DNA from 2 places in the Proteus sp. fly-1089 genome. Region 2 is predicted to be linked to the other one. Evidence: predicted binding sites of a transcription regulator. Region 2 holds the regulator's gene; the other holds the start of a gene.
The links. Region 2 encodes Fur, which represses iron uptake genes when iron is present. Its sites were predicted from a motif close to ATAATAATGAGAACNACTATCAA; they were not measured.

Region 1: the regulator Fur is predicted to act here: its motif matches at 4,474-4,496, upstream of sufA (Fe-S cluster assembly scaffold SufA).

What each region holds. Positions count from the first base shown of each region.
Region 1 is NZ_JBEETS010000001.1:470,686-477,439, reverse strand. It holds gene sufS (cysteine desulfurase SufS) at 1-455, opposite strand, end outside; gene sufD (Fe-S cluster assembly protein SufD) at 467-1,774, opposite strand; gene sufC (Fe-S cluster assembly ATPase SufC) at 1,749-2,495, opposite strand; gene sufB (Fe-S cluster assembly protein SufB) at 2,540-4,042, opposite strand; gene sufA (Fe-S cluster assembly scaffold SufA) at 4,060-4,428, opposite strand; gene ABN080_RS02220 (hypothetical protein) at 4,846-5,466, opposite strand; gene menI (1,4-dihydroxy-2-naphthoyl-CoA hydrolase) at 5,638-6,051, opposite strand; gene ydiJ (D-2-hydroxyglutarate dehydrogenase YdiJ) at 6,048-6,754, opposite strand, start outside.
Region 2 is NZ_JBEETS010000010.1:81,745-88,498, reverse strand. It holds gene ybfF (esterase) at 1-654, shown strand, start outside; gene ybfE (LexA regulated protein) at 858-1,166, shown strand; gene fldA (flavodoxin FldA) at 1,438-1,965, shown strand; gene fur (ferric iron uptake transcriptional regulator) at 2,155-2,601, shown strand; gene ABN080_RS17455 (DUF817 domain-containing protein) at 2,686-3,525, opposite strand; gene chiP (chitoporin ChiP) at 4,016-5,410, opposite strand; gene glnS (glutamine--tRNA ligase) at 6,057-6,754, opposite strand, start outside.

The sequences.
Region 1 (6,754 bases), on a different contig from region 2:
AGCGTACCATCTTGTAATAACGGTAAAATGCGAACATGAAAACCATACTGTTTTGCCAGCATATACCATGGAACAATATTCGCATGGTGCTCCATTTCTGTGATGATGATATTGTCACCATCATTTAAAAATCGTTGGCTATAAACATTTGCAATTAGGTTGATCCCTTCCGTTGTTCCTTTAACAAAAACAATCTCTTCTTCACTATTGGCACCTAAAAAATCACAGGCTTTTTTACGGACATTTTCAACCAACGTTGTCGCATTTGCACTTAACGTATGAATGCCGCGATGAACCGCGGCATATTGTGTTAAGGCAAACTGTTTTTCATGTTCAATGACGCAAGCCGGTTTTTGAGCACTTGCGGCACTGTCGAGGTAGACCAGTGGTTTTCCTTTCACTTGTTGTGAAAGAATTGGAAAGTCATCTCGCGCTTTTTCAATGGAATGCGTCATAATGCCTTATTTTATACCTCTAATAAGCGCTGATTAATTCTGTCTAATACAAGCGATTTAATCACTTTATTTTCTAACGATTCAGTTAATTCAGCAGCAAATGCATGAATAATCATTTTACGAGCATCACTTAAAGGGATGCCGCGTGAGCGTAAATAAAACAACTGTTCATCATCAATTCTACCCACTGTAGCGCCATGGCTACATTTTACATCGTCAGCATAAATTTCAAGTTGTGGTTTAGTATCGATTTGCGCCTTATCACCCAGCAACAGATTGTTATTCGTCATTTGACCGTCTGTTTTTAATGCTTGTGGCGTAACAGTGATCATACCGTTAAATACGGCCTTTCCTGCATCCATTGCAATACTTTTATGTAGTTGACGACTTTGGCAATTTTTCTCACCATGAACCAACCAAGTACGAGTATCAGCAATTTCTCCGGCCTTAGGTAATACAACGCTATTCATCGAAAGCTCTGTATTTTCACCTTTTAGCGCAGAGCTAGTATGGTGCCGACTGAGTTTAGCACCCAATAAGAAAGCATAACTATTAACACGAGCATCACGACCAATAGTCAGATCGTTATGTGCAAAGTGCTGACTTTCTGCATTTTCAAAACTTAATTTGATATGGCTAAAAGAGGCATTATCACCAATCGTTGCCGTTAATCTCGCGCCAGTAAAATGGCGATTTTCATTATTACTGCTGATATAATGCTCAATGACCTGCATTTGTGTATTAGCACCCACATCAAGATGAAAACGATAATTCGCGTTATTCACCTTAGCACCATGCTCACCTTGTGTAATATTAAGGATATAAAGCGGTTTATCCGCAATAACACCCTTTTTCAGTGTAATAAGCAAAGGGTGTGGCGCTAAACTTTCAACTAAATGCAGAAAAATTTCACCATTGACGGCCTCAGGTAGCTCACTCTGATTATCAAGTAAGGTCACCTGATAAGGGCCGAATTCTTTACTACTTTCTGTTGGCGAAAACGTACCATTCACCATTACAACACGATAGCAATCAAGTGCTAAAGCATGTTTAGTAATTAAGCTTTGCACATCAAAAGGGGGTAACTGTTGATAACTTTGGCTTAACGTCTCATCTAATGGTGTATAGTGCCAATCTTCATGGCGATAAATAGGAAAACCTACTTTCTCAACTTGCAACCAATGATTACGAGCGTTGAAGTTATCGTCACCTTTACGTTGATGATATAATTCAGAAAATATTTTTAGTGCTTGTTGATTACGTAATTCAACTTGGCGCTGCTTTTCACGCTTTTCATTGAGGGTCAATAAGCCAGCCATAACCTTGTTCCTCCAATTTTTGCGCCAATGAAAAATCACCTGATTTAATGATTTTTCCCTGATAAAGCACATGTACAAAATCAGGTTTAATATAATCAAGAATACGTTGATAGTGTGTTACAACAATAAACGCACGTTTACCATCACGTAGGCTATTAACACCATTAGACACGATTTTTAATGCGTCAATATCAAGGCCTGAGTCTGTTTCATCTAAAATGCACAGTTCTGGTTCTAGGGCGGCCATTTGCAAAATATCGTTACGTTTTTTCTCACCACCTGAGAAGCCCACGTTAACAGAACGTGTTAACAAATCTTGAGGCATATCCAGTAATTTGATTTTATCTTCAATAAAATCTTCAAAATCAAAGCGATCTAATGGCTCTTGTCCACGATATTCTCTTACCGCATTCACTGAAGATTGTAAGAAAAACTGATTACTGACACCGGGTATTTCAACAGGGTATTGAAATGCCATAAAAATACCCTCACCTGCGCGATCTTCAGGTTCTAATTCTAATAAATCTTTATTTTTGAAAGTAATAGAACCTTCATCTACTTCATATTCTTCACGGCCAGCGAGTGTTGCAGATAAGGTACTTTTACCTGAACCATTTGGCCCCATAATCGCATGAACTTCACCTGCACGAACTTGCAAATCTAGCCCTTTCAGGATTTCATTGCCTTCAACACTGACATGTAAATTTTTAATATCTAACATAATATATGCCTTAGGTATCGTTACACCCAGAATTTGATTAATACTTAACCAACGCTATGCTCTAAGCTGATTGCTAATAATTTTTGTGCTTCTACAGCAAATTCCAGCGGTAATTCTGAGAACACGTCTTTACAAAACCCGTTTACAATCATTGAGATTGCATCATCTTCACTTAATCCACGTTGACGACAATAAAACAGTTGATCTTCACCAATACGTGACGTTGTCGCTTCGTGTTCAAGCTGTGCTGAGTTATTCATTACCTCAACATATGGAAAAGTATGTGCGCCACATTGCGTACCAATTAACATAGAATCACATTGTGTAAAATTACGGGCATTTTTTGCACCAGGGAGAACTTTCACAAGTCCACGGTAACTATTTTGACTTTTACCCGCTGAAATGCCTTTAGAGATAATGGTTGATTTGGTATTTTTGCCAATATGGATCATCTTAGTACCAGTATCTGCTTGTTGATTGCCGTTAGTTAGGGCAACCGAGAAAAATTCAGCCGTAGAATTATCCCCTTTTAAAATCACGCTTGGGTATTTCCAAGTGATTGCAGAACCGGTTTCTGACTGCGTCCACGACATCTTGGCATTTTCGCCTTCGCAGATAGCACGTTTAGTTACAAAGTTAAGAATGCCACCTTCACTATCGCCACCAGAGAACCAGTTTTGTACAGTAGAATATTTTACTTCAGCATCTTTATGAATAATGACTTCAACCACAGCGGCGTGAAGTTGATAACTATCACGAACTGGCGCTGAACAACCTTCGATATAACTGACATAACTGCCTTCATCAGCGACCAAAATAGTTCGTTCAAATTGACCTGTCTGAGCCGCATTAATACGGAAATAAGTCGATAACTCCATTGGGCAACGTACCCCTTTTGGAATATAGACAAAAGTTCCATCAGACGCGACGGCGGCATTCAGTGCGGCAAAGTAGTTATCATGGCTTGATACAACAGTACCTAAATACTGACGCACTAAATCAGGGTATTCTTGAATAGCTTCGCTAAATGAGCAGAAAATAATGCCATGTTCAGCAAGCTCTTCACGATATGTTGTTGAAACTGAAACAGAGTCAAAAATTGCATCAACTGCAACCGCTTGCCCTTCTCTTACAGGGACACCCAGTTGGTTAAAGGCATCTTCAACTTCTTTAGTTAAATAATCTTGCACAGCTTGCTTATCACTGGTTACTGCTTCATTTGTACCACCAGCACAACTGCCGTTAGCACAACATGAACTGCAAGAAGGTGCAGAATAATAGCTATAATCTTGGTAATTAAGCGATGGATAATCCGCTTTTAGCCAATGTGGCTCTTCCATTTCTAGCCAATGCCGATATGCATCTAAACGAAATTCCAGCATCCACTCTGGCTCGTTTCTTTTTGCCGATATTGCACGTACAACCGCTTCATTTAATCCTTTTTCTAAGGTGTCAGTTGATATATCGGTATAAAAACCTTCTTTATAGTGGTGATCGCTTAGCCATCCCTGAACTTCATCACCAATTTCAACATTGCTCTGAGACATAATCTGACTTCACTATGTTATACCCCAAAGCTCTCACCACATCCGCAGACGTTTTGAGCTTTAGGATTATTAAATTTAAACATTTGATTAAGTCCTTCACGAACATAATCAACAACAAGCCCATCGATGAATGGCATTGCTTTCAATGAAACAAACAGTTTTGCGCCATTATGTTCATACACAATATCATCTTCATTAGGGCCGGCTACGAGTTCAATAACATAACCATACCCAGTACAACCAGAGGGTTTGATATTTAAGGAAAGCCCCTGTTTTTCAGGGTTTTTCTCAACTAAATGGCAAATATGTTTTGCTGCATCATCCGTCAGTACAATGCCTTGCCAAGCTGTGTCGTTAAGAGAAAAAGTTTCAACGTTGTTTGTCATTTCTGACCTCATTTCGAAAGGAGATTGATATCTTTCCTGACACTAATGGTAATGATAACCCTTATCACTTCAACCATGTCTTTTGAAAGGATATTATGCAAATGTATGTTTTTTGTTCTATTGTTGCGTTAAATTTGTTAAATTTTATTTTTAACGCTATGTAATATATCACTTTTGTCTTTTTTTATAACAAAAAATAAAACTTTTAATTTTTCTTATAATTCGCACAATAAGCATATAAGTTGCAATATAAATGCACTTTATATGTTATCACTGAAATCGAGAGAAAAAAGCATAAAAATATGTATCTACACGATGGTATTTACAATACAGACATTTCATTTTTATGCTTGTCATGAGGGATAAGATAGCACCACTGATGGAATAACTTCTTATTGTATTGTGTGTTTGCTGAACTTATTTATTAATTGAAATAGTTTGAATATGTTCTCTTGTACATTCAATAAGTTGTTTGTATTTTTGCTTGTTAGACTGGCTATTTATTGTACTAATAAATTGCAATTGCCAAACGCGATTAGTGCTAAGGTCTGCCACTAAAACACCTTCATAGCTCACATTTTCTCTTGCCATATTTCCTTCAAAAAGAACATGACGGCTTTCAACATTTGGAATGGTTAATGGTTTTATTGATGTGAAAATCTCATTCATACCATCAATTATCGCAATATTATCAATGATGCCTTGTGCTCCAGCATCCACATCGTAAGTCATTGCATCGGCCATTTTAAAATAAACCAGACGAACTTCCGACAAATCACAAATAGGATTTGATTTATAAACTATCATTTCTGTTGTAACGTCCTGAACATTATCAGGCAATATTTTAAAATAGTTTTCAGTATCCTCTCTGCTCATTGAAAATGAAGTGGGATATGCCATATTAAAACCAGAAATATTTTGTACTGGAATATTACTTATATTGTTACTCGCTTTAGAGGTAGAATTATTATCACATCCGGTGAGTAATAAACCTGCAATTAATAATGCTGCGGTGTTGAATTTTGAAATAGTTAACATTATGAGCGTCTTTTCTTTTATTATGAAGATAATGATTATCATTAAAAATAAAGTCTAAATAAAGAATAATTTCTATTTTCGTTCTCTATTTTTATTCTTTTTCTCATTACCTATAAACATAAAAATGCACAAAGCGAGTATTTCACTTTGTGCATTTAATTTTTTACTTTCTTAAGAAATAACCGATGTGGTTAACCTTGAAATACACACTTGACGATCCTCATCATCAAATATTTCTATTGACCACACTTGATGAGAACGCCCTAAATGAATAGGTTTACATACCCCTCTCACCTTACCTTCTCTGGCTGAACGAATATGATTGGCATTAATTTCTAAACCCACAATTTTCTGTTCTCCTTCGGTACAAAGATACCCAGCAACCGATCCTAGGGTTTCAGCTAAAACAACAGAAGCGCCGCCATGCAACAAACCTAGAGGTTGTTTTGTACGATGATCAACAGGCATTGTTCCTTCAAGATAATCATCACCGAGGCACGTTAATTCAATACCTAAATGGCTCATCATATTGTTTTGCCCAATATGATTAAGATGCTCGATTGTCGTTTCACGTTTCCATATCATGGCATAATCTCCAATAGCGCCTGTAGTGGGTGTTTAAGCTCAATATTATCAATACGTTTTACTTGGCTACGACACGAATACCCTGTGCTTAAGCAACGCATTGTCGGCAATGTTTTTAGTGCATTACCCCATGAGAGTTGGTAAATGCCTAATGAGTTTTCATAATTGTTCAGTTCATGTCCATAAGTACCAGCCATTCCACAACATCCAGTGCTTACAAATTCGAGTTGTTGCCCATAACGTTGGAAAATTGTCTGCCACTGTTTCATACTTTGTGGTAGTGCCGTCACTTCCGTACAATGCCCGAAAAGATACCATTTTTCAGCATCATCGCGAACAGCTATTGGTTCACTCACTAATTTATTTAACCATTCATGAACGAGCTGAACATTAAAATCACCACGCTTATCACCCAGTATTTCACGATATTCATCGCGATAACAAAGCACTAATGCGGGATCAACTCCCACCATTGGAATGTCTAATTTTGCAACACGATTAAGCATAATTGACGTTTTTTGTGCTGTTTTACTAAATTTTTGTAAAAAGCCTTTAATATGTTGCGCCTTTCCATTAGGTGAAAAAGGCAGTAAAACAGGTTTAAACCCAATTTTTTCAATGAGTTTGATAAAATCTGCGACCACTTTTGCATCGTAATAGCTAGTAAAAGGATCTTGCACCACCAACACATAATGACTTCGTT
Region 2 (6,754 bases):
CTACGCCAAGACCACACAGTGATCCAAATTGATGTGCGTAATCATGGACATTCCCCTCATAGTGAAAGTATGAGCTATCAAGATATGGCACAAGATGTACTTACATTACTTGATAGTTTACATATCTCAAAAGCCATCATTATCGGGCACTCCATGGGGGGCAAAATTGCAATGGCAATGACAGCATTAGCGCCTGAGCGAATTGCTCGCATTGTCGTAATAGATATGTCACCTGTAGCTTACAATGTTCGCCGCCACGATAACATTTTTGCGGCACTCGAAGCCGTCACTAAAGCTCAAGTTACACGACGTCAAGATGCAGTAGAAATCATGAGTCCCTTTATTAAAGAAGAGGGAGTTATTCAGTTTTTACTTAAATCATTTAAAAGTGGTGAATGGCTATTTAATTTATCTGCAATCAAAAATGCCTATTCAGAGATTATTGGTTGGCAAGAAGTCCCTACTTGGAATTATCCGGTGCTATTTATTCGTGGTGGTTTGTCGCCTTACATATTAGATGAATATCGTAATGATATTGCACGCCAATTTCCGCAAGCTAGCGCTTTTGTCGTAGCAAACACTGGACATTGGGTACATTCAGAAAAACCTAACACTGTTATTAACGCTATTCGTCGTTTTTTATCAAAAGCATAATTTATTACTGAAAGTGGCGTAATTAAGGAAGTAATAATTTATCTGAATGTATAATTATTGTACTTAATCACACAGTCTGTCGATAAAAACACCAAATGACAATAGGTTAAACTCAGGAAGCAGTGGCAGGACGTCACTATGTGGGGTATTATTGGGCGTTTCGCAATTTAGTCATTGGTATACGCCCTTTCACAGCAAAATTTATGGCAAAAGAACAAACTGATCGCACCACACTGGATTTGTTCGCAGATGAACGCAGACCTGGGCGACCTAAAACAAACCCGCTTTCTCGGGATGAACAGCTTAGAATTAATAAACGCAATCAATTAAGACGAGACAGAGTCAATGGTTTACGTCGAGTTGAATTGAAATTAAATGAAGATGCTGTGAATGCACTTAATGAGTTGGCGACTGCAAGAAATGTTAGCCGTAGCGAACTTATTGAAGAAATATTACTAGAACAATTGGCGCAAAATCACGCCTTGAAAATACATCAAAATGAGAATAGCTAGTAGCTAAACCACACAAATTTGACAGAATTACCCTGCTATTTTCGTCAAAATACGTTTTTTAGTTTTCTATTATGAAAACAAGATGTTTATTTTTCACTAGTAATTGTTCAAACACAGACAAATATACTCTAACTATTTCGAAGTGTGGCTAATTGGCAAGTAAAGGCGTTACTGTTACATACAAAGTATGTAATCAGTACGAATCAACGTAGTCAACAACGCGACAATTTGAAGTATAACGAATATAGAATAAAAGAGGTTATCTCACTTTATGGCAATCATAGGTATATTCTTCGGCAGTGATACCGGCAACACTGAAAATATTGCCAAAATGCTTCAAGAAAGACTGGGCGCTGATAATGCCGAAGTTCATGATATCGCAAAATCCAGTAAAGAAGATATCGAAGCATTTGATATTCTGTTACTAGGTATTCCTACTTGGTATTATGGTGAAGCACAATGCGATTGGGATGACTTTTTCCCAACACTAGAAGATATTAATTTTGAAGGTAAGTTGGTTGCACTGTTCGGTTGTGGCGACCAAGAAGACTATGCAGAATACTTCTGTGATGCAATGGGCACAATTCGCGATATTATCGAACCTCGTGGTGCTGTCATTGTGGGTCACTGGCCAACAGAAGGTTACCATTTTGAAGCCTCTAAAGGGCTTGCAGATGATAATCACTTTATCGGCCTTGCGATTGATGAAGACCGTCAACCAGAATTAACCGAAGAGCGTGTTGATGCTTGGGTTGCTCAAATCAAAGAAGAAATGAGCCTAGATGAAATTCTGGGATAAATAAATACTCAATATTGAGAATGATAATTATTCAATGGTGTGCTAAGATAGTGTGATAGGTAGGGGTGTTTATTTTTAAATATCATGCCTATAATCAATAAGGTTATTTATTCACCCGAGTGTTAATGAATCAACCCTATTAGTGAGCACAAAAATTAAATTCACCATTAGCAACAGGATTAAATCCGCATGACCGACAATAATAAAGCGTTAAAAAATGCTGGGTTAAAAGTTACACTTCCTCGCTTAAAGATCTTGGAAGTGCTCCAGGATCCTGAGTGCCATCATGTCAGTGCTGAAGATCTCTATAAAAAACTCATCGATATCGGTGAAGAGATTGGTCTGGCAACCGTGTATCGCGTCTTAAACCAATTTGACGATGCTGGTATTGTTACCCGACATAATTTTGAAGGTGGTAAATCAGTATTTGAATTAACTCAACAACACCATCACGATCATTTAATTTGTCTTGATTGTGGCAAAGTTATCGAGTTTACAGATGATGCGATTGAAGTGCGCCAAAGAAACATCGCTGAACGTCATGGTATCAAGCTTTCCAATCATAGCCTTTATTTATATGGCCACTGCGCTGAAGGCAATTGTAAAGAAGATAGCCACGCACATGATGAGAAATAATTCATTCTGGATAATCTCTCAGTAAAAAAAAGGAACTGTTCACAGTTCCTTTTTTATTACCTTAAATTTGAGGATAAAATAACTCTACTTAGGCACACTGATACTGTGTTTAATATGTTTTAAATGAACCACGATAGTAAATGTAACAATGACTAACAGTGACCAAGAGCCCCATTTCCCTGCATGCACAGCAGACCAAGCACCAATCTGGTTAGGATATTGCCAAACACCAAAAAATGTACCGAAATTCTCAGCAAGCCAAATAAAGAAACCTATCAGAACAAAAGCCAATAATAGTGGCATTTTTCGCTCTGTATCATAAGGCGTAAAATAAACCACACTACGAGCATAAAGACCTAAAATAAAAGCAGTTAAATACCAGCGATAATCACCGATAAAGTGATGAGAAAAGAAATTAATATAGATAGCGAGTGCAACTAAAGTTGCCATCCAATAAGGTGGATAATGTTCAATTCGTACTTTTAAAAAACGCCATGCTTGAATTAAATAACTTCCTACCGCGGAGTACATAAATCCTGTAAATAAAGGCACTTCCCACAATTTAGTGTAAGCAAAATCAGGGTATTTCCACGATCCAATTGCTGCTGATGTTTTAAATAATTCCATCACAAAACCAACGATGTGGAAAAAACAGATCGCTTTTAATTCATCCCATGTTTCAAGTTTTCCCCATACCATCCATAATTGGAAAGCAATAGCGAGAATAAGTAAAACGTCATAACGAGGTATCCCTAATATTCCTTTACTTGGTGTTGCAAATAAAATAAAAAAGAAAAATCCCGCAAATAAACAAGAACGCGCCTCTTTCACACCAAAAAAAAGAAATTCAACAATAAATCGTTTTATACCTTTAAAGGGCTTCAATGGTGGTTCTAATAAAAAATCATCCAATCGCTTTAACATGCTTCTTCCTGAAAACGTGCATTATCGAACTACATTCAATGCAGAATAATAAATAAGATGAGATAAAATGAATGGCAAGAAATTTGCCATAGAATAAAAAAACCTACAAGGATGAAAAGGACGAAAAAGGAAGGAATGAAAAAAATAAAGGTATTTACCCCCCACTACGATACCCACTCTGACTGCCTTTACTTAGGGTAAATACCTTACGCAAATTTTGCGAAATAACTGAAACACAAGAGATAAACATAACCCACTCACATTTATCTCAGACGACATGACATGACGACTTTACTTCATTACTTTTACTATATACTGCGATTTTAAAACGACTCTTTACTACTTTTTACTTCGACTCTTCTACTTCTTACTACTACTGACAATTTCACTTCATTAATGAGGTTTGTTTTTACTTATCGTAATCGTATTTAGCTTTTTTAGTTTTATTCAGGATAAAGTGTAATGAATACACTTTATCCTTATGCTGATATTAGAAAATAGTAAATGGCATTATCACGTTAAATTTAACGTCTTTTTCATCTTGGAAAATATTACCAAAACCACCTTCATAACTTGGAATATCGGAGTGGTTATCATAACGGGTATAGTGAAGTTTAAAGAGAGTGCCTTTAGCTCGACCTTCTTGAACCGTATACATAATATCCGCATTCCATGCGCTTTCTCTAATACGCTGACCTTGATCATAAATGGCTTTACCACTTGGCTTAGCATCCCATGCGTAAACATAAGAAGTACCTACCGCCCAGCCAGATAGATCCCAGTTTTTCAGATCGTACATTACACCCGCATAAAGTGCTTTTTCACCATTAGCGTTAAAGTCAGAACGACCATCCCACCAGACATCAAGACGACCATTAGATGTTGCCCAACCCGGAGTCATACGCTGTAAAAAATAACCTTGATTACCTTCAGCTTTAACCCACGTTCCTTCTACTTTGAAGTCAAATACATTGTAGGTATAACCAAAAGTCAGTGCTTGTAACCATGCCAGCCCATCATAAACATCATTAACGCCACCACCGGTCACTTTATCTTTAGCACCGTAGAATTGGTAAGACGTTCTTAATGCATTGTCAGCAATTGGGAAATCATAAGAAACTTTACCAAAATACTGATCGATATAACCATCGGCCTGACCAAATGCAGCTTCTAACACTAGGCTGTTTTTAAAATCATATTTGGCGCCGAAAGAGTGAAGATAGCTAATATTCGTTTCTAGATCAGCTTTGCGAAAGTTATACATATTCCGATACCATGGTGCTTTGTATTCATCTGTCCACATATAGGAGAAAGATAATTCACCACTTTTATCGAAATCGAAAACTGCTCCAGCTTCCGCCCCACGATAAGTTCCCGGTAAGAAGCTCCAGTGCGGGCGTAATAAACTTTGGCCTTTAGGTTGAATATATCCACCTTGTGCCCAGAAATTACCTAATTTGAATTTTGCAGCGGCTTTATACACGCTCATACCACTGCGATCGCCTGTCCATTTTTCATCCCAGCGACTTTTTGCATCACTAAAACCGATTTCATTAGGTGCCGCAGGGCCACTGTTATTCAATTCAGCAGCACCAAAGGCGGCTAAATCAATACCAATAAAATCACCAAGGTAACCTGATGAGAAGTCTAGATTAGCGTTAAAAGTAGAATGGTGTAAGTTAGCTTTGTATTTGCCGTAATCAGGACTATTTGGTGTTAACTCTTTTCTATCACGGTCACGTTGCCAATAAAAAAGACCACCCGTTAAGGTTGAGTCATCAATAAATCCTTCAGCATGAGACATTTTTGCAGGTAGTGCAGTTACAAGCAATGCGCCCATAACGACAAGTGCCACCCTGCCTGGTTTAGCATGTTGCATAACCATAGCATTGTTTCCTCTTTGACTTTGACTAAAAAAGAAATAAGCACAATGCCTATTTCCAAATATAAAACCCCAAGTGGGGAAAAACCTAAATTAGGTTAGAAACAGCATATTTTTCGCGACGCGAATTATCAACCAAAAAAAAAGAATTTTTATCAAAATATGACCAAGGGCACATAACTAAATAATCGTTTCATTTTCTTTCTTTTATAATCCCTCGTTAAAAACAAATATAACAAATTGATTTTATTTGTTTTTTATATCAATCTTTAAACAATATTAGATTTCGTTTTTATTAAAAAGAATAATAAGTAGCGCTTATAAATAAACTTTTTTAACGATGTGAAATATGTGCATTAAATCACACTTTTCTTACTACAGTCTTATTTAATGAGATGTTATGAAAAAACAGAAGAATAAAGTGATAACAAGTTAATTATTTCAAATGAAACAAATAAAAAATTATCATTTAAAATGAAAAAATTAAGATTAATTAATCCCTAAAGAATAAATACTGGATATAAATAGATGAAAAATTGTACGACATTAAAAAGAAAAATAGATAAAAAAATGCTCGATAAATAATTACCGAGCATTCTATTAATTTTGGCGCTAACTATACTTAATGTAACTCAAAATAAGGTTCAAATTAACCTTGTTGAGAAATCTTAGCCCAAGTGTCACGTAAGCCTACTGTACGGTTAAATACTAACTTATCTGCTGTTGATAGCTTATCAGCACAGAAGTAGCCTTCACGCTCAAATTGATACGCTTTTTCAACCGCCGCATCTTTTAAACTACGTTCAACAAAACCTTCACGAATAACTAAAGACTCAGGGTTAATTGTTGATAAGAAATCATCTTCTGCCGCTGGGTTTGGTACACTAAATAGACGGTCATAAAGACGAATTTCAGCAGGAACAGCATGTGGAATGCTTACCCAATGAATAACACCTTTTACTTTACGTCCATCAGCAGGATCTTTATTTAATGTTTCTGCATCATAAGTACAGTAAATGGTTGTGATTTCACCTTGCTCGTCTTTTTCAACACGCTCAGCTTTAATAACATAAGCATTACGTAAACGAACTTCTTTACCTAGTACCAGACGTTTATATTGACGATTTGCTTCTTCTTTAAAGTCAGCGCGATCAATATAAATTTCACGGCTAAATGGTACTTCACGCGTACCCATTTCTGGTTTATTTGGGTGATTTGGCGCAGTTAAAATCTCTTCGCCTTCTGGCATATTTTCAATAACCAAACGAACTGGATCGATAACAGCCATTGCACGAGGTGCATTTTCGTTTAAATCATCACGAATACAAGATTCTAATGCCGCCATTT